2 linked regions of the Pleurocapsa sp. PCC 7327 genome follow. The protein of the gene in region 1 binds, or shares a complex with, the protein of each later gene. Links are inferred from orthologs where the notes say so. Each region holds a gene or a part of one and is shown on either strand. Other genes may lie near its edges. The genes, in order: PLE7327_RS15270 and tsaD.

Region 1 (8,577 bases):
AGCTGGAAGACAACAGAACTTCCAGGAAAGAAGAACGAGAACCTCCAGATCGGCGCTCAGCCGCTCTCGATATTATGGAGAAACGAAGACGCTCGCTGCAACCTCTGGCGGGCGAACGACTGCCGTGTTAGCAGCCAACCCCCGTACCTATGAAAGAGGTACGGTAAATTTCAGCGGCTATGCAGAAGAGCCGCCAGAACTCTCTAGAGAGCAATTGGTCGTGACGGGTTATCGCCAGCCAACCCTAGAGCCACCTTCTCACCGCAGAAGACGATCGAGTCCTCCAAAAAAACGCGATCCAGAACGACAACGCCCGTCCTTTCGTTCTCCGCGACGTAGAAATCGCTCTCGGTCGTCTTCTCGGAGGCAGCGCTTGCTGTTGGGAGCGGCGGCGGTTGTATTCGGGGTAGGAGCTTTTGGCTTGGTGAATAAGTGGTTTGAAGCGAGCAGTTCTCCTCTAAATGCTCTCAAAGGAGAACAATTATCGATCGCGCTCAATCGACCTCCAATCGCGATTCCGCCAGCAGACGCACAGGTGGTTATCCCCCCAGAAGTTCTAACCCAGCAGGGAGCCGAGCAAGTTATCCAAACTTGGTTAACGGTTAAATCTCAAGCAATGGGGAGCCAGCACCAGGTAGAGAAATTGGACGAGATTTTAACGGGAACTTTGCTATCTCAGTGGCGCGATCGCGTGGCAAAACTAAAAGGAAGTAACAATTACTGGCACTATCAACACCAGATGCAAGTCCGCTCCCTCAAAACCGACACGCAAAACCCCGATCGCGCTACGGTAGAGGCATCGGTTAGAGAAATTGCCAACTACTATCAAAACGGACAGTTGAATCGCGGACAATCCGACGATTACAGCATACGGGTTCGTTATGAATTGGTTCGCCAACAAGGTCGCTGGCTGATTCAAAGTAGCCAAGTTCTTAGATAGACAAGAAAATCGCTAGAAAAGCTAGGGAGCGAGACTTATCCGCTCGCGTACTGGGGTATGGGAAGGTCGCTCGCTTCAAAACTGGGAATGAAACCAAGCAGTTAAAGCGACAGCCAAAGCATCGGCAGCATCGTCGGGTTGAGGAATGACGGCTAAATTCAACTCTCGCGCCACAGCAGCCTGAACTTCGGACTTTTTGGCATTACCATGCCCGGTGAGAGCTTGTTTGACTTGAGCGGGAGTAAATTCTACATAGGGAATCTTTTCTATGGCCAGGGCTAGCAACAATACGCCTCGTGCCTGAGCAACGGCGATCGTATTGTTCATGCGGTAAAAAAATAGTTTTTCGATCGCGACTAAATCGGGACGACTTTCTTTGAGGAGCGTGCGTAAATCTTCATAGATGGTTGCCAGACGCTCTCCATCCGGGGTGGCAGCAGGAGTCTCGATCGCCCCGAACTCCAGTAATCGAACGGGTTCGGGGGAGGGTTGCCACGGTCGAATCTGTCGATTCCTAACGGCAATCGCCCAATTGTCTGCACTCTGACATACAATTGTGCCAAATCCAACAATTGCTATTCCCGGATCGAGTCCTAAAATTCGTTTTTTCATCAAGCCGATTGTTAAAAATACTTGAGAGATTGCTTCAGAGTCAGTTAGAGTCTTTTTGACGACGGTTTTCTCGTTAGTCATCGGTTATGTCAATCGGTCTATTAAAACACGCTTTGCGCAAACTTAAGTCAGATAGGGGAAAGTTGGCTGCTGTTGGCAGACGAACCCCCAAACAATTTAACCGATGGTTCAAGTGGCTATCGCCCGGATTATTGGTCAAGCGTTGGTTGGTTATCAGCGCTATTGGTGTTGTCCTCACCGCTCTAGGATTGGCGATTTGGATCAAGCTGACTCCCATTTATCGCTTGATTGAATTTGTCTCCGCAGTCTTAGGAACCATTACCAATACCGTTCCCAGCTATGTCTCCGGACCGCTCGCCTTCGCCTTGGGACTGTTTCTCATTTTCTGGGGACAAACTCGCACGGTTGGCTCGATTACGGAAGCGCTTCAGCCCGATAGCGATCGCGAACTGGTGGATGTCCTGCTCGCCCATCGCCGCTTGAATCGAGGACCCAAAATCGTTGCTATTGGCGGCGGAACGGGGCTTTCTACTTTGCTCAGGGGTCTGAAACAGTATAGCGCCAATATTACCGCAATCGTCACTGTTGCCGATGACGGCGGCTCTTCCGGACGACTGCGACGGGAAATCGGCGTGCTGCCGCCCGGAGATATTCGCAACTGCATTGCTGCCTTGGCAGATGAGGAAAAGCTGCTCACGGAATTGTTTCAATATCGCTTTCAGGCGGGCGACGGATTGAGCGGTCATAGTTTTGGCAATTTGTTTCTGACTGCTATGACTGAGATTGCAGGAGATCTAGAAAAAGCGATCGCTGCTAGTTCCCAAGTTTTGGCAGTGCGAGGCAAGGTGTTACCCGCTACTCTCAGCGACGTGAGTCTATGGGCTGAATTGGCTGATGGGCGCTTAATTCAAGGAGAGTCTAATATTACCAAAGCTAAAGGACAGATTCGTCAAATTGGCTGTCATCCAACCGCTCCTCCAGCCTTACCCGCAGCCATTCGGGCGATCGAGGAGGCGGATTATATTATTATCGGACCAGGTAGCCTATATACTAGCGTCATTCCCAATTTGTTAGTACCGAGAATTCGAGAGGCGATCGCTAATGCTAAAGTGCCTCGCATCTACGTCTGCAATATTATGACCCAACCCGGAGAAACCGAAGGATATACCGTTGCCGAGCATATTCGAGCGATCGATCGCGTCTGCGGCAAACGAGTCTTTGATGCCGTCCTCGTCCAGCGAAAATCCCCTTCTCCTCAATCTTTGCTACGCTACGCACAGGAAAATTGCCATCCCGTTTTCTTGGATCGAGAGGAGGTTTCTAATTTAGGATGCCGCGTCGTGTTGGCTAACGTTATGGATGAAGATGAAGAAACGGGTTATGTGCGTCACGATCCCCATCGATTAGCTAGAGTCTTGTTGCGGTGGTACAGCGGCAGATAATTCGGCGTTTGCTTATTAGTGATAGCAGTTCTCTTTTGGATGAGGTACACGGCTGATAGTTTTAAGGCAGAAGGTAGTTAATCTTATCAAGACTAGAAGCACAATATGACTTTTCAGTCAGCGACAATTCTTTTGCCCGATCCCCAAACAACTCGACATTTAGGCAAAATCTTAGGAGAGTCTTTGCCTGCTGGAAGTGTCGTTTTACTGAGAGGAGATTTAGGCGCTGGGAAAACAACTTTAGTTCAAGGACTCGGAGAAGGGTTAGGCATAAAAGACACCGTACTCAGTCCTACCTTTGCTCTCATTAACGAATATACCGAGGGGCGTTTGCCGCTGTATCATTTCGATTTATACCGCTTGCAGCCAAAAGAAGTTGAGGGACTCTATTTAGATGTCTATTGGGAAGGGATAGAGGTGGTGCCAGGAATTGTAGCGATCGAGTGGGCGGAACGTCTGCCCTACCATCCTCCCAACTATCTCGACATCGAACTAAGCTTTAGGGAAGATTTTCAGCGCCAAGCCAAGTTACGGTTGGTAGGAGAATTAGACTTTGACTTGTCGAGAATGTTTGCGAAGCGATCGCTTTCGAAGCAAATAACCATTAACTGCCAACTGAATGATGAATGATAGATTCTGAATTTTTGTAACTCATCATTCATCATTCACGAGGGATGATTAATCGATCCCAAGCTGATTGCCGCGCTTGTATTGCATATAGGCAGCAAAAAATAGACCAGCCAACGTGATGAAAATTAGACCTAAAACGATTCCCAGAAGCAGGGGTTCGATCACGGTATTTCTCCTTGTATCATAGTTATGCCTGTTTGTATGTTTCTATCCTATCCGAGAATGTCGCCCAATTCTACTGCGACCTAGCAATCGGATAGTTCGGCGATCGCAGCGCCAATCATTTTTATTTCTTAATGCGATTCTGCGCGATCGCTCTCATAATCTTAAGTTATTTTTATAATATGCAAGACTTCGCCGTCAAACTGTTACATGTGTTTAATAAAAGTAGCATTTGACTCCTAAAACATTGCAAAATGTTAACAGAAGAGCGACCTGTTGAAATGACCAGTGGATAATCAGTTAGCGCAACCTAAAGTTTTGGCACAGCGATTGATTTGGGTAGCAGTAGCTTTGGCTTTGCTAGTTATCGGGATCGCTCTGGGAATACATTTCAGCAGGGTTTCCGATCCCTACGTGCTAAAAGTTTTATCCCTCGCTGGCGATCGAGATAGGGGTCACGCAATCTTTCAAATCAACTGTGCGGGATGTCATGGATTGCGAGCTGATGGTAATGTAGGACCGAGCTTGCACCACGTTCCCAAACGCAAATCTAAAGTTCGCTTGATCGAGCAAGTCATCAGCGGGAAAACCCCTCCTATGCCAAAATTTCAGCCAAGTACTCAGGAAATGGCAGATTTGCTGAGTTATTTAGAGCAACTCTAACTATTATCCTCTTACCAGCTCTTTTTTTGTAAAAGACGGTAAGAGGTATGGTTGGTGAATTTTGTCATTGATTCATAGGCCAGATTATTTTGATTTACTCGCAATCTTTTTTGCGTCTCAGTGCCGAAGTACCAACCCCAAGCGCGCCAACCGCAAGCAGACTTAATTTAGCAGTAGGTTCGGGGATCTCAACCTTATCTATTTTTACTCTCCGGTTATTCTCCAGGGCAAGCGAAATATTCGCTCCATCTTGCGAATAGGCAGTCCAGGAATTTAAGTTTGTCCGGGCAGTGAAGCGAGCAAACATTGTCCAACGTGAGTTCGACGGAAAAATCTAGGCAAAAGAAAAGCTGAGATGTAAACTCAAAATGCTTACTCTATAGACATCTCAGCTATGACAGATATTGTATCTCGTCTCGATATTACTCAAATATTTTGTGAGGTAGACGACTTCTATCAAACTTTTGAACGACATTGGCTTTCAATCCCTCTATTGACGGCTCAGAGTGGGGAACGATTGTGTCGCTCTCGTTTAAGCTTGAGTGAAGTAATGACGATTGTGATTGCTTTTCATGGCTCTGGCTATCGTACCTTCAAAGAATTTTACCTACGACAAGTTCTACCGGGCTGGCGCAAAGCTTTTCCTCATCTGGTCAGTTATACTCGTTTTGTGGAATTGATGCCTTGGTCGTTGATGCTGTTGTGCTACTTTGTACAGACCCGTCGAGGAGAAGTAACTGGCATTTCATTCATTGATTCGACCCCAATCGAGGTATGTCATCCTTGCCGTTCCAAGAGCCATCGTGTGTTTGAAGGTTTGGTGGGCTGGGGCAAAAACTCTGTCGGTTGGCACTATGGGTTTAAGCTGCACCTAATTATTAACCAACGAGGCGAGTTGCTGGCTTTTAAGTTAACCCCAGGTAATACTGACGACCGTAAGCCTGTACCTGACTTAACTCAAGATCTGATTGGTAAGTTATTTGGCGATCGCGGTTATATTTCTCAAGAGCTATTTGAGCAACTTTACCAGCGAGGACTCGAACTGATTACACGACGCAAGAAAAAGATGAAACAGCAGTTAGTGCGGTTAATCGACAAAATTTTGTTGCGTAAACGAGCCTTGATTGAAACCGTCAATGACCAACTCAAGAACATTTCTCAAATCGAGCATTCGAGACACCGAAGTGTTTGGAATTTTCTAGTCAATCTCTTAGCTGGATTGATAGCTTACACTTACCTACCCAAAAAACCTTCTCTCGATTTAGAACCCTCAGGCTTACCAGCCCTTCCTCCTGCCGTCTTTTAACCTTATCGAACTCACGTTGTCCAGTTGTCGTTGAGAGAACCAATTGCAAAGCCATCTGTTTTACCGGGTTGCCAATTTTGGGCTGTGGTAAAAGTATCGCCTCTTAAAGTCGAATTAGCGGCGTTTATAACCGTACCATTTACGAGATATGTATCGCTTGCATCGTCTCTCACCATAAACGAGGCTTTGTTAGGATCTCCCAACAAATCAAATTGCATTCGTGCATTACCACCAGTTCTATCTGAGGTAGCTGGTGAATTATGAACTGAGAAAAGGGCTAAACCATCTTTTGCCTGAACTAAAAAGAGATGCGAGCGATCGTTGACAAGTTGAATATTAGAACCACCAAACGAGGAGTTTTTGTAATTGTAGTACTGGCTAACTGTTTGTGTCGTAACAAAAGGTTTAATATACCCCAAGAGATTGTAGTTGCTGCTGTTGACAGCAGTTTCTTGTGAAACTCTATACAGGGTAACTGCCTCGGCTGCTTTAGAAAAAAGCAAACCAGCAATAGCAAAACCAGCCACAGAAATTGCTAGTCTTAGTTTGAATATCCTTTTCATTTTTTGATTTCTCCTTACTTTTTAAACTGATTATTTTGCCTTAATTCTAGTCTGCCCAGTTATTGTTATCATGTCATCCAAGAGAATCATTTTTTACCAAAAAAACATCTTTTCAAGAGAAAATATCGAGAAAATACTGAAAAGAAATCAATAAATTCGGAACGAGTCAATTATTTATGCCTTTAAAATAGTCTCGATCTCGAAGATTTACTAAAATGAAAATAGTAAGATCTTAAAGACTTTATAAATCACTGGTTATTTCTACGGAAAAATCTGTACGAAAATCAGTAAAATTACTACTTACCAATCTCACTTCCCAACTATTCTTCTATGTTTAATTTCGCGCAACCTTTATATCCACTCATTTTCGCTGCTGCTAAAAACAATCCAGAGGGGGCGCATCAGCAACTCCTCAAAACTCTAAATCGGATAGAGCGATCGCGTCATTCTGTTTGGGGAGGCTGGGTGCTGAAACAATGCGAGCAATCCTTTGTCTACAGCGAGCCGCGACTCTCACAAACCTTGTGGGGACTTAATTTTGATAATCCCGTCGGTTTGGCTCCGGGTTGCGATAAAGATGGAGTAGCGGCTGGAATCTGGAATAGTTTGGGTTTTGGGTTTGCAGAATTAGGAGCAGTAACGCTTCACCCGCAACCTGGCAATCCTCGTCCTCGCTTGTTTCGCCTGCCGTTGGATCGAGCCATCCTAAATCGCATGGGAGCGAACAATCAAGGCGCAGAAGCTATGTCAAAAACCCTGCGACAAGCTTGGCAAAGACAGCCTCGTCGCATTCCTATCGGGATTAATCTGTGTAAGTCTAAAATAACTCCATTGGAGGAGGCAGCAGAGGATTATGTGGAAAGTTTTCGCTATCTGAGAGATTGGGCTGATTATTTTGTTGCGAACGTGAGTTCTCCCAATACGCCAGGATTGCGATCGCTCCAAGCAGGAGAACAACTCGAACCCATTTTGGCAGCATTGGTTGCAGAAAATCGGGGCAGTAAGCCGCTATTAATTAAAATCTCTCCCGACTTGGATGGGGATGCGATCGCGACTATCCTAGACTTAGCGAAAGCCTATAATTTAGCTGGTATTATTGCCACCAACACCACGACTCGACGAGACGGACTTAAAACCCAAATTCTCGAAGCGACGGGGAAAGATATTAAAGACGAAGCCGGAGGAATTAGCGGCACTCCCGTGCGCCAGCGCTCTACAGAGATAATCCGCTTTATTTGGCACAAAACCCAAGGTAAACTCCCAATTATTGGGGTTGGAGGTATTTTTACCCCCGATGATGCCTGGGAAAAAATTACGGCTGGTGCGAGTCTGCTACAAGTCTATACGGGTTGGATTTATGAAGGACCTTGGATGGTACGTCGCATTCTAGAAGGATTAGTTACCAGATTAGAAGCACAAGGTTTCACGCATCTTTCGCAAGCAGTCGGTAGTGCGGAAGACTTTACCCTTTCCCCTTTCCCCCAATCCCAATGACGCATGACAAAGAACAAATGACAATTAGTAACTTATTTATCTAGCTGTTACATATTAGATGAGATAATGTTACAAATCTTTATCTAATAGCCGTTGTATTGTAAACTACGCGAGGGAAGGATAAACAAAGGATAAAAAGGAGCAACAACAACGATGCAGTCGGCCCAGATGCTGCTGACGGTGCCCAAAGAGTTTCTAAAAGCGCCCGATGGATTAAATCCTACTGCGATCATGTTTTTAGCAGCTTTAGGGCTAATTGTTTTTTCAGTTTGTGGTTATTGGTTGTGGGATTGGTGGGATTGGTGCTGTTTTTGTTTTAATGTTCTGGCTTTGCATTTAGCAGGTACGGTCATTCATGATGCATCTCACAACAGCGCCCATCGAAACCGAATTCTTAATGCTATTCTGGGACACGGCAGCGCGCTGATGTTGGGATTTGCCTTTCCCGTATTTACCAGAGTACACTTGCAACACCACGCTCACGTCAACGATCCCGAAAACGATCCCGACCATTTTGTCTCTACTGGGGGACCTTTGTGGTTAATTGCGGCACGCTTTTTTTATCATGAAGTTTTTTTCTTCAAGCGGCGTTTGTGGCGCAATTATGAGTTGCTTGAATGGTTTTTAAGCCGACTGTTTCTTATCACAGTTGTTTTTCTGGGATGCCACTATGGTTTTATTGGCTATATTATGAACTTTTGGTTCGTTCCAGCTTTAGTAGTAGGGTTAGCGCTAGGGCTTTTT
Region 2 (8,603 bases), 2.9 Mb from region 1 along the record:
ACCACTAACTAATAACTACTAACAACTAACTACTCCCCAATCCCCAATCCTTTCATCCAAAATCCAAAATGATATGACTAGCATTCAATCCAATTCAAGCTTGCTAGAAAAGCCCGTTACTCGCAACCATCAAGCTTGGTATAGACCCATGTTTTCTCCAGAACACGGGGTTTACATAGTCTTAGCGGGTTCTTTTCTGGCGGGAGCAGCATTAGCCCAAGCTTGGACGCTCTCATCAACTTTAGCGCTCGTTGCTGCTTTTTGTGGATTTCAAGCCGAGTATCCGCTAGCACTTCAACTCAAGCAAAGAAAGAGTTTGAAGCCTCGTTTTTGGGTTTGGGGTGGGTTGTATGGATCTGTGGCTTTAGGCATCTCCTTCTGGCTAGCTTTGAGTGCGCCTTTATTGCTGTGGCTATACACTGGAGCTATAGCCGCTTTGTTGGTGGATATAGTAGAAGTGCTGCGCAAGGAGCGAAAGTCAATTGTCAACGAGCTAGTCACCTTGGCAGCGGTTAGTTTGTCGGCTCCCTTTGCCTATGCTGCTACCACTGGAACTCTTACCCCTCCAGCGCTAGGATTATGGGTGCTGAATGCTCTTTACTTCAGCAGCAGTATCTTTACCGTCAAGCTGCGCAAGCCTCAAACCAGTTCTCTAATGCTAGGGATAATTTATCATGCGATCGCGACTGCGCTCGTCGCCGTCCTCTACTGGCTTGATTGGCTGCCACCGATTGCCGCTTTAGCTTTTGCGATCGCTCCTCTCAAATTTGGCATTGCTGCCTGGAATCTACAGTGGTGTCGCCATATCAAAATTCAATTCGTGGCGATGTTAGAAACCGGAGGAGCTTTTGTTTTTCTAATCGTTGTGACTCTCTCGCTTTTACCTGCCCGCTTAACAGGGCTTTAGCGCGATCGCTCTCAACTATATTCTTGTTTAAAACTAATATTAAATTTTAACTTTTAACAAAAAAATTAAAATTTACTGCGAACCATTGACAACTGAGGTCACAATTTAAACCAGGATAATGTAGCGGGCGAGAAAACACAAAGCAACGTTTTGTTGCTAATAGATCTCTATTATTCAGGTGAAAGAACTATATTGGCTCGATCGCATTCAACCTTCCGATCGTTTATCGGTCGGAGAAAAAGCCTTTGTCTTGAGTCAGTTTAGGCAGCAAGGCTATCCGATTCCTCCTGGTTTCGTTATTAGCACGGAATTTTGGGGGGAATTTATCGAAAATCTCGAAGGTAAAGCCTCTATTTTGACCGATCTCCCTTATTCTTCTTTACATTTAGATGTAGACGATCGTTCGACCCTGCAACGGGTAGCGCGACAAAGCCGTCAGGAAATCCTTGGAGCAACTTTACCTGCCGAGTGGCGATCGCTTTTCGCGACTGCCGCCCAACAATTACAGTCTTGCGCTTTAATTTTGCGCGTCTCGTTATCGCTGCCGCACTCGCTCGAAGAACGATTTTCAGGATTGCTTCCCTCGCAGGTTTGTTGGTGCGAACCGGAGGCATTAGAATTAGCCATAAAACGGACTTGGGCGGAGTTATTTAGCGCAAAAAGTTTGTTTTACTGGCAGCGAAGAGGGATCGGCATCGAACAGATCGACTTAGCCATTTTAGTACAGCCGCTCGAAAACGCGATCGCTTCCGGCACGGCAGCCATTGACTCGGATTGTCTTGAGATTCAGTCAACCTGGGGATTAGGCTACAGCATCCTTAGAGGAGAGGTTTTGCCTGACACTTACCAAATCCAACTCTCAACCGGACAGATAAAAACTCAGCAGCTGGGCTACAAAATCCGTGCCTATCGCTTAAAATCCATGCCAGCACCAACCGATCGCGACGTTCCTCTCGAAACCTATGTGTTAGCACCAGAAGAACAAGAACGCTATTCCCTCGACGAGACTACTCTAGAGCAACTGATTCAGTTAGCTCAGCGTTTAGTAGCCGAACAGCAATTCTCCGGTTCCTTTGAGTGGACGCTCTCGTCAGTTTCGCAGTTGTCGATCGCGCAAATTCGCCCCAATCTCTCCAAACAAGCGCCCGCAGCTAGTTTGGTTCCTACACGAGCTGTTATGGAAAATTCCCAACTCCTGCTCACTGGATTATCGGCTTCTCCAGGAAAAGCAATTGCCGTTGCCCGCGCGATCGCAGATGACGCACATCTAGCTGCCGTACCAGCCGGAAGTATTTTGGTTGCGCGACAAATTAATCCCCATTGGCTGCCCTGGATCAAACAAGCAGCGGGTATTATCGCCGAACAGGGAGGCATAACCAGCCATACCGCTATTATCGCTAGAGAATTGGGAATTCCTGCCATTGTCAACGCTACTGGCGCAATGCAACGAGTTCGCACCGGAGAATTGTTACTACTCGATGGCGACAAAGGAGAAGTTTATCGTCTCAAAGAGGAATCGCCAACCGTCACAGAAACATGTCCTGAAACGCCCATACAGAAGTCAGAAGTACAGGAATCGATTGCCGATTATCCAATTGGCACTCAGTTGATGGTCAATTTGAGCCAGCCGAGTGCTATTGCCAAGGCGGCTGCATTACCTGTCGATGGCGTGGGATTGTTGCGATCGGAATGGATGATATCGGAGTTGCTGTCTCAAAAGCCTTTAGAGGAATGGCTAGAGCCATCTCAACAATCGCACCTAGTCGAATGGTTGACGCAAGCGATCGGCGAGTTTGCCAAAGGATTTGCACCGCGACCCGTATTTTATCGCTCTATCGATAGTAAAGCGCCCGAATTTAGTTTTCTTTTAGGTAAAAAATCGAGCGAGCAACGAGGAACTTGCGGCTATCAGTTAAATCCGACGCTTTTCGAGCTAGAATTGCAGGCTTTGAAGCAAGTTAGTGATTCTGGCTACACGAATGTGAACCTCATTTTGCCATTCGTTCGGGGTGTTGAGGAGTTTAGCTTCTGTCGCAGTCGCGTCGAACGAGCGGGATTATTGGATCGCCAGACGTTTCAACTGTGGATTATGGCAGAAGTCCCTTCCGTTATTTTTCTGCTGCCACAATTGATTCGAGCTGGCGTTCGGGGCATTTCTATCGGCACTAACGATCTCACTCAATTCTTGTTGGCAGTCGATCGCGAAGGAGCGATGTCTTCGGATAGATTGAATGCTCGTCATCCAGCCATGTTAGCCGCGATCCAACAGTTAGTCCGCCTTGCGAGGAATGCAGCAATCCCATGCTCGATTTGCGGGCAAGCTCCCGTACAATATCCCGAACTCGTCGATCGCTTGGTACAGTGGGGAATTACCTCGATTTCTGTAGAACCGGAGGCAGTTGAAAGAACCTATCGGGCGATCGCTCGCGCCGAACGGCGTTTGCTCCTAAAAGCGTCGAGAAAAATGCTGTCGGGCGATCGCCCTGACTTGCCTGTTTGATGTAGGAGGGGATCGCGAAAAACTGATTGCGATCCTCACAAGTTCCTCAAATTTCAATCTTATTCTGATTGAAGAGAGTTATAGAGAGGTTGAGGTTGTATGAGTAACTGTCCTTGTTGCGGGAATTCATTACTTCGCCATGTCCGTCATGGTAACGTATACTGGTTCTGTCAAAGCTGTTGGGCTGAGATGCCTAATTTCGATCTGATGCGAATGATTAATCCCCATCGCAAATTACAGCAGCATTTATCTCCTCTAGAAAGAGAAAATCAAGGGAAATTAGCAGAAGTAACCTGTGTTTAGAAAACAAGATTAGTGAGGATTTTTGAAGATTAACAAAAAAGATTGTCGCGTTTTTTTGCTTTAATAAAAGCGTTTAAATCAACAAAACAAATTAATTTTTTTGTCGATCGCCTAAAAAATTCAATTGTAAACAGTCAGTGAAAAATAGGTTGCTAGAAAACTAAAATTATCCCTCTAGCTTCGCCCTTCTTCCTAGTAAGGGCGACTGAAGGGAGTTGTATTGCGATCGCGTTAATAAAATTTTTTACAATATTTTATTAATGATATAGCTGCGCAGCAGCCGTTATCGGCAATCGGGATTGTACGCCAAGGGTTAGCGAAGAAGTTTGTCCTCGGTTGAGACGAGCTGCTGCCGCGCAAGCAATCATCGCCGCATTATCCGTACACAGCGTGAGGGGGGGATAGTAGACTTTGAGATTGTGTTCTTGGGCAGCAGCTTGTAAATGTGCTCTCAAGGCGCTGTTAGCTGCCACGCCACCCGCCGCAACAATTGTGGAAATCCCATAATCGATCGCGCAGGTAATCGTTCTTTTCACGAGCGATCGCGCTACGGTTTCCTGAAAACTAGCTGCGAGGTCGTTTATCGGCAACGGTTGGTTTTCTGCTTTAAGCTTCTGTACTAATCGCAAAACAGCCGTTTTTAGCCCGCTAAAACTGGAATCGTAGGGATGATAGCCTCCCTCTGGTAAGGAGACTTTTCCTTCTGGCAGGGGAAACGCTTCTCGATTGCCCATTTTAGCAGCGCGATCGATGGCAGGTCCTCCCGGATATCCTAAGCCTAACAACCGCGCAACTTTATCAAACGCTTCTCCAGCCGCATCATCGCGAGTCGATCCCAGCATCTCGTAAACGCCGCAGTCTTTGACGTAAATCAAACTCGTGTGACCGCCGGAAACTAAAAGGCACAAAAATGGCGGCTGCAATTCGGGATCGCTTAAATAGGTTGCATAGATATGACCTTCAAGATGATGCACGCCGATGAAGGGTTTCTGATGCAAAATTGCCAAAGTTTTAGCTGCGGTAACTCCGACCATCAATGCGCCTACTAATCCAGGCGCTACCGTAGCGGCAACGCCGTCGATCTCGTCCCAGCTCAGCTTCGCCTTTACGAACGCTTGGGCGATGCAAGGATCGATCGTTTGTAAATGTTGGCGAGATGCCATTTCCGGTACGACTCCCCCGTAAGTTCCGTGGAGGTCGATTTGAGAGGCAACAATACTACTCAAAATGTGACGATTTTTTACAACTGCAACGGCAGTTTCATCACAACTTGTTTCGATTGCTAGAATCGTGCTCATTCTCTGATAGTTTGATACAAAAGACTACTTCTTGTAACTTAAACTTTACTCGGCAAACTTGTCAGAGTATTATTACATCTGCATGCAGCCGATTTTCCACATCTTTCATACAAAAAACTCAGTCTTTTGTTACAAAAGGAAACAACTCTTATGAAGCATTTGTTGGCTTTAATTCTCATCGTTACCTTGTGGTTTAATTTTGCTCCTCCTGCCTCTGCCGATGGTAGCGTTGCCGGGTTAACGCCTTGTAGCGAAACCCCTGCCTTCAAGCAAAAATCCAAGAACTTCCTCAACACGACTGCCGATCCCAAATCTGGACAAAAACGTGCCGAACGCTATGCTCAAGCCCTGTGCGGACCAGAAGGCTATCCTCACTTAATTGTAGATGGTCGCTGGGATCATATGGGTGACTTTTTCATTCCTAGCATTCTTTTCCTATATATTGCCGGACAGATAGGTTGGGCAGGTCGCGCTTACTTGATCGCCATCAGAGACGAGAAGGACGCAGAAATGAAAGAAATCATCATTGACGTTCCTCTAGCACTCAAACAGATGATAGCTGCCTTTGCATGGCCTCTATTGGCTGTTAAAGAATTCCTTGCTGGTACCTTAACCGCAAAGGATTCGGAAATTCCTGTTTCTCCCCGTTAACTCATCGTTTGAGCCGTCATAATTTTTCGATCGCAATATCTTGTTTGGAGAATAGTTTATGGCAAAATTTCTTTCTTTGGCTCCGGTAATTCTCTTTGTATGGCTAGCCGAGACAGCCGTTTGGTTGATTGTGTTTAACAACATTTACCCCGATCTGCTTTTCCACCCTCTAGGTTAGGTTAAGAAAGTCACTCTTTCAGTGTGAATTCAACTCGTGGTTGCTGTTGCGATCGCGAGTTTTTTCTCTAGGAAATCCCCAGTTATTGCAAAGCCTTTTTTAGTTCCCGATCGCGCCAGCTACGAAATTTACAACCATAATACTTTTATATTTCAATCTCTTTAGAAGATCGGTCTGTCCGTGAGTTGAAGAGTGATATAGAACCTAATTGGAATAACAGCATTGGAATTGATTTAGGCTTGGAGAAGATAGTTTCTACTTCAGCCGGAGAATTTATCTCCCCTCCTAAATTCTTTAGAAAATCTTCAGAAAACCTAGCTATCCTACAGCAAAAAGCTGAGACCAGAAAGAAAAAAAGTAGAGCCAGGAAACTTTTATATAAAAAAGTAGCTAAGTTACATCAAAAGATAGCTAGGCAAAGACAACAGTTTCATTTTGAGACAGCTAGAGATTTATTAAAGCAGTATGATGTAATTTTCGTTGAAGATTTAGACCTTAAAAATATGTCCAAGAGAAACAAACCTAAAACTGATGAGCAAGGAAAATTTCTTCCTAATAAACAAGCTCAAAAGTCAGGGATGAATAAGAGCTTTGGTGATGCTGGTCTGGGTCAATTCATTGAAATTCTGATGTACAAAGCTGAAAAAGCTAGTGCAAAAGTTATCCAAGTAAACCCAAGAGGAACCAGTCAATACTGCTCTAATTGTTTAAACAAAGTTGCTAAAACTTTGTCTGATAGATGGCATTCTTGTCCTTGTGGTTGTGAACTCGATCGAGATACAAATGCAGCCATTCTAATTAAAAAAGTGGGGTTGGGCATCGCCTCACTCAAAAATGCTCGTAAGTCTAAACTAGACCTGGAGAAGCCCGCCACCTAGCTTAGCTTGCGGTCGGGAGTATGTCACAATAACTAATTAATAGCTTCAAGAGCTAGGTTGTCAATTATCCGAGATTATCACTCGCATTATTTCCTCCCCATGTTTCGCAAATTCTCTTTAGCATCGTTGTTACTCACTCTAGGCGGGATCTTAACCTCTGTTGGACTCATTGCCTACGTCACCGGAAAGGCAGCCTTAAACATCGGTGGATGGTTTTACGGAATTCCCCTAATCCTCGGCGGTCTGGCACTCAAAATCACCGAACTCAAGCCAGTTCCTTACAGTCAACCCACGCCGCCAGAAATTATCGCCTTACGAGAAAAGCAAGGAACACCAACTCAAAATCAGGTTCGTCAAGATGTGACCCGCTATCGCTTCGGTCAGGATGCACATCTAGATGAATCTTTAAAACGGTTGGGATTGAGTCCTAGCAATGAAGAAAGACCCGTTTTGACAGGAGTGCGAGAAACGGCAATTAACGATTCCTATACGCTTATTTTGGAATTTGAATCTCCCTTTATTTCTCTAGAAAAGTGGCAGGAAAAACAAGAAAAGATCGAAAAATTTTTTGGACCGGGAATCCGTGCCGAATTGATGCAACCGCAAGAAAATCGAGTCGATGTGGCTTTAATCGCGATTTCTGAAGCTAAAGTTAGCTGATTGGTCATTGGTTATTGTTTTTTTGTAGTTAACCAATAACCAATGATTCGCAAACAGCAAAGGGGACTGACCAAGTAGTTTTTTATATTATTTTTCCAAGCGGACAACGTACCATTGCAAGTATTTTCCGGGTTCCATATCTAATTCGCAGTAATTTTCCATTAAATATCGCGCTTGTTCTTCAACCATGGGAAATTTTTGCAATTCTCTTGGTAAATTATCTTGACGCGATCGCAAAATTTCGGTGAGTTTTTCTAATAACCCTTCGGGAGTCATCAATTGTTCGGGTTGGTCGGATTCGAGGACAACATAAGCATCCTCTCGATACATGATTGAGTCTGGCATAGCAATGACAAATGAAATTAATTAAAAATTTAAATTAACCAATTGCTAATTTCGTAAGACAGTTAGACATGTACTAGCTAATTAGGTGCAATAAGGGGTAATGTCCTCTCCGCACTGGTCAGCAAGAAAGCAAAGGGCACGAAACCGCAGACCCATCAGTTGCTCGTAGAGAGGATTGAGTTTACAGAGGGCAGGGATGCGAAGAATGACCCGACCAAACAGCCGTACTTCACGGGCAAACGGGCACTGGGCGGGAATTAGCTTAACGATTTGATGGGCTATTTGTTCTTCACGAATCTCCAAATCGTCAATCCATTGTTGAAGAAATCCTAGCAGATGCGAAGACTGATAAATATTTTTCTGGACTAGAGTTGACATAGATATTAAGTATCTGAGATGTAGTTTTAGGTCGCTGATACTACTCTATCTATAACTTTAGCAAATATCAATACTTAAAAATATAATATCCTTTTATGTATAATTAGCTAAATTCATAGGTGTATGAGGAAACTTAAGACCCCTAGCTTCTACAAAACTCTGCCGTCTCTCTTATTTCAGGAGAAATTTCGCCAAACCATTTGCTAAAAATTTGGGGCAATGACGCTGCTTGAATTGCAGAGTTGACTAAATCGTGCCATTGAGGGTCGTTTTTAGGGAGAATAAAACCATAATAGACGCAATCTAGTGGTTTTTGAGGCACCAATAGATAATCTTGCCCTAAAAATAAACCTTCTCTAGTTGCTTCGCCGATTAAAAGAATACTATCGCTAGCAAAAGCATCAATTTTCAACTGTTGGACTGCTTGTATGCCTCGCCGCCGTCCAGTAATTCCTTGAAATTGTTGCAGATTTGCTAATGGATATTTTTGGGCAAGCAGTTGTTG

Evidence for each region.
Region 2: the proteins of PLE7327_RS15270 (region 1) and tsaD are in contact, whole or in part, in a crystal structure (PDB 6N9A), measured with the Thermotoga maritima proteins. The link is inferred for Pleurocapsa sp. PCC 7327 from one-to-one orthologs. Residues at the interface, in WP_004082108.1 of Thermotoga maritima: Leu37, Gly38, Lys46, Lys57, Val59, Lys60, Ser61, Thr63, Phe64, Thr65, Leu66, Met67, Val69, Pro71, Tyr82, Arg83, Leu84, Asp86, Asp88, Phe89, Asp93, Ile128, Asp130, Glu131, Arg134; in WP_004082750.1 of Thermotoga maritima: Cys10, Asp11, Arg49, His50, Leu82, Gly84, Gly135, Gly136, Glu154, Thr155, Leu156, Asp157, Asp158, Ser159, Glu162, Asp165, Lys166, Arg169, Leu170, Tyr175, Lys213, Thr214, Leu217, Tyr218, Gln221, Arg222, Asn324.

The regions. Positions count from the first base shown.
Region 1 is NC_019689.1:3,415,914-3,424,490, reverse strand. What follows is about bases 2,073-4,882. They hold PLE7327_RS15270 (bifunctional alanine racemase/tRNA (adenosine(37)-N6)-threonylcarbamoyltransferase complex ATPase subunit type 1 TsaE), read left to right. Parts: upstream 2,073-3,120; coding sequence 3,121-3,645; downstream 3,646-4,882. Other genes in these bases: PLE7327_RS15250 (IS982 family transposase), read left to right, coding at 4,865-4,882; PLE7327_RS15260 (cytochrome c), read left to right, coding at 4,096-4,470; petG (cytochrome b6-f complex subunit V), read right to left, coding at 3,694-3,810; yvcK (gluconeogenesis factor YvcK family protein), read left to right, coding at 2,073-3,015. Also shown: PLE7327_RS15285 (IMS domain-containing protein), read left to right, coding at 1-940; crossover junction endodeoxyribonuclease RuvC, read right to left, coding at 1,016-1,633; more of yvcK, read left to right, coding at 1,639-2,072; more of PLE7327_RS15250, read left to right, coding at 4,883-5,776; PLE7327_RS15245 (hypothetical protein), read right to left, coding at 5,788-6,339; PLE7327_RS15240 (quinone-dependent dihydroorotate dehydrogenase), read left to right, coding at 6,670-7,833; crtR (beta-carotene hydroxylase), read left to right, coding at 7,987-8,577. UniProt on the Escherichia coli protein: Required for the formation of a threonylcarbamoyl group on adenosine at position 37 (t(6)A37) in tRNAs that read codons beginning with adenine.
Region 2 is NC_019689.1:524,764-533,366, reverse strand. What follows is about bases 2,989-5,824. They hold tsaD (tRNA (adenosine(37)-N6)-threonylcarbamoyltransferase complex transferase subunit TsaD), read right to left. Parts: upstream 5,009-5,824; coding sequence 3,968-5,008; downstream 2,989-3,967. Other genes in these bases: PLE7327_RS02260 (photosystem I reaction centre subunit IX / PsaJ), read left to right, coding at 5,718-5,824; PLE7327_RS02265 (photosystem I reaction centre subunit III), read left to right, coding at 5,159-5,659; PLE7327_RS02275 (hypothetical protein), read left to right, coding at 3,507-3,710; PLE7327_RS02280 (putative PEP-binding protein), read left to right, coding at 2,989-3,407. In the rest of the region: PLE7327_RS02285 (YwiC-like family protein), read left to right, coding at 74-907; more of PLE7327_RS02280, read left to right, coding at 1,086-2,988; more of PLE7327_RS02260, read left to right, coding at 5,825-5,837; PLE7327_RS02255 (RNA-guided endonuclease TnpB family protein), read left to right, coding at 5,987-6,715; PLE7327_RS02250 (DUF2854 domain-containing protein), read left to right, coding at 6,815-7,375; PLE7327_RS02245 (chlororespiratory reduction protein 7), read right to left, coding at 7,463-7,720; PLE7327_RS02240 (Mo-dependent nitrogenase C-terminal domain-containing protein), read right to left, coding at 7,802-8,098; PLE7327_RS02235 (amino acid ABC transporter substrate-binding protein), read right to left, coding at 8,241-8,603.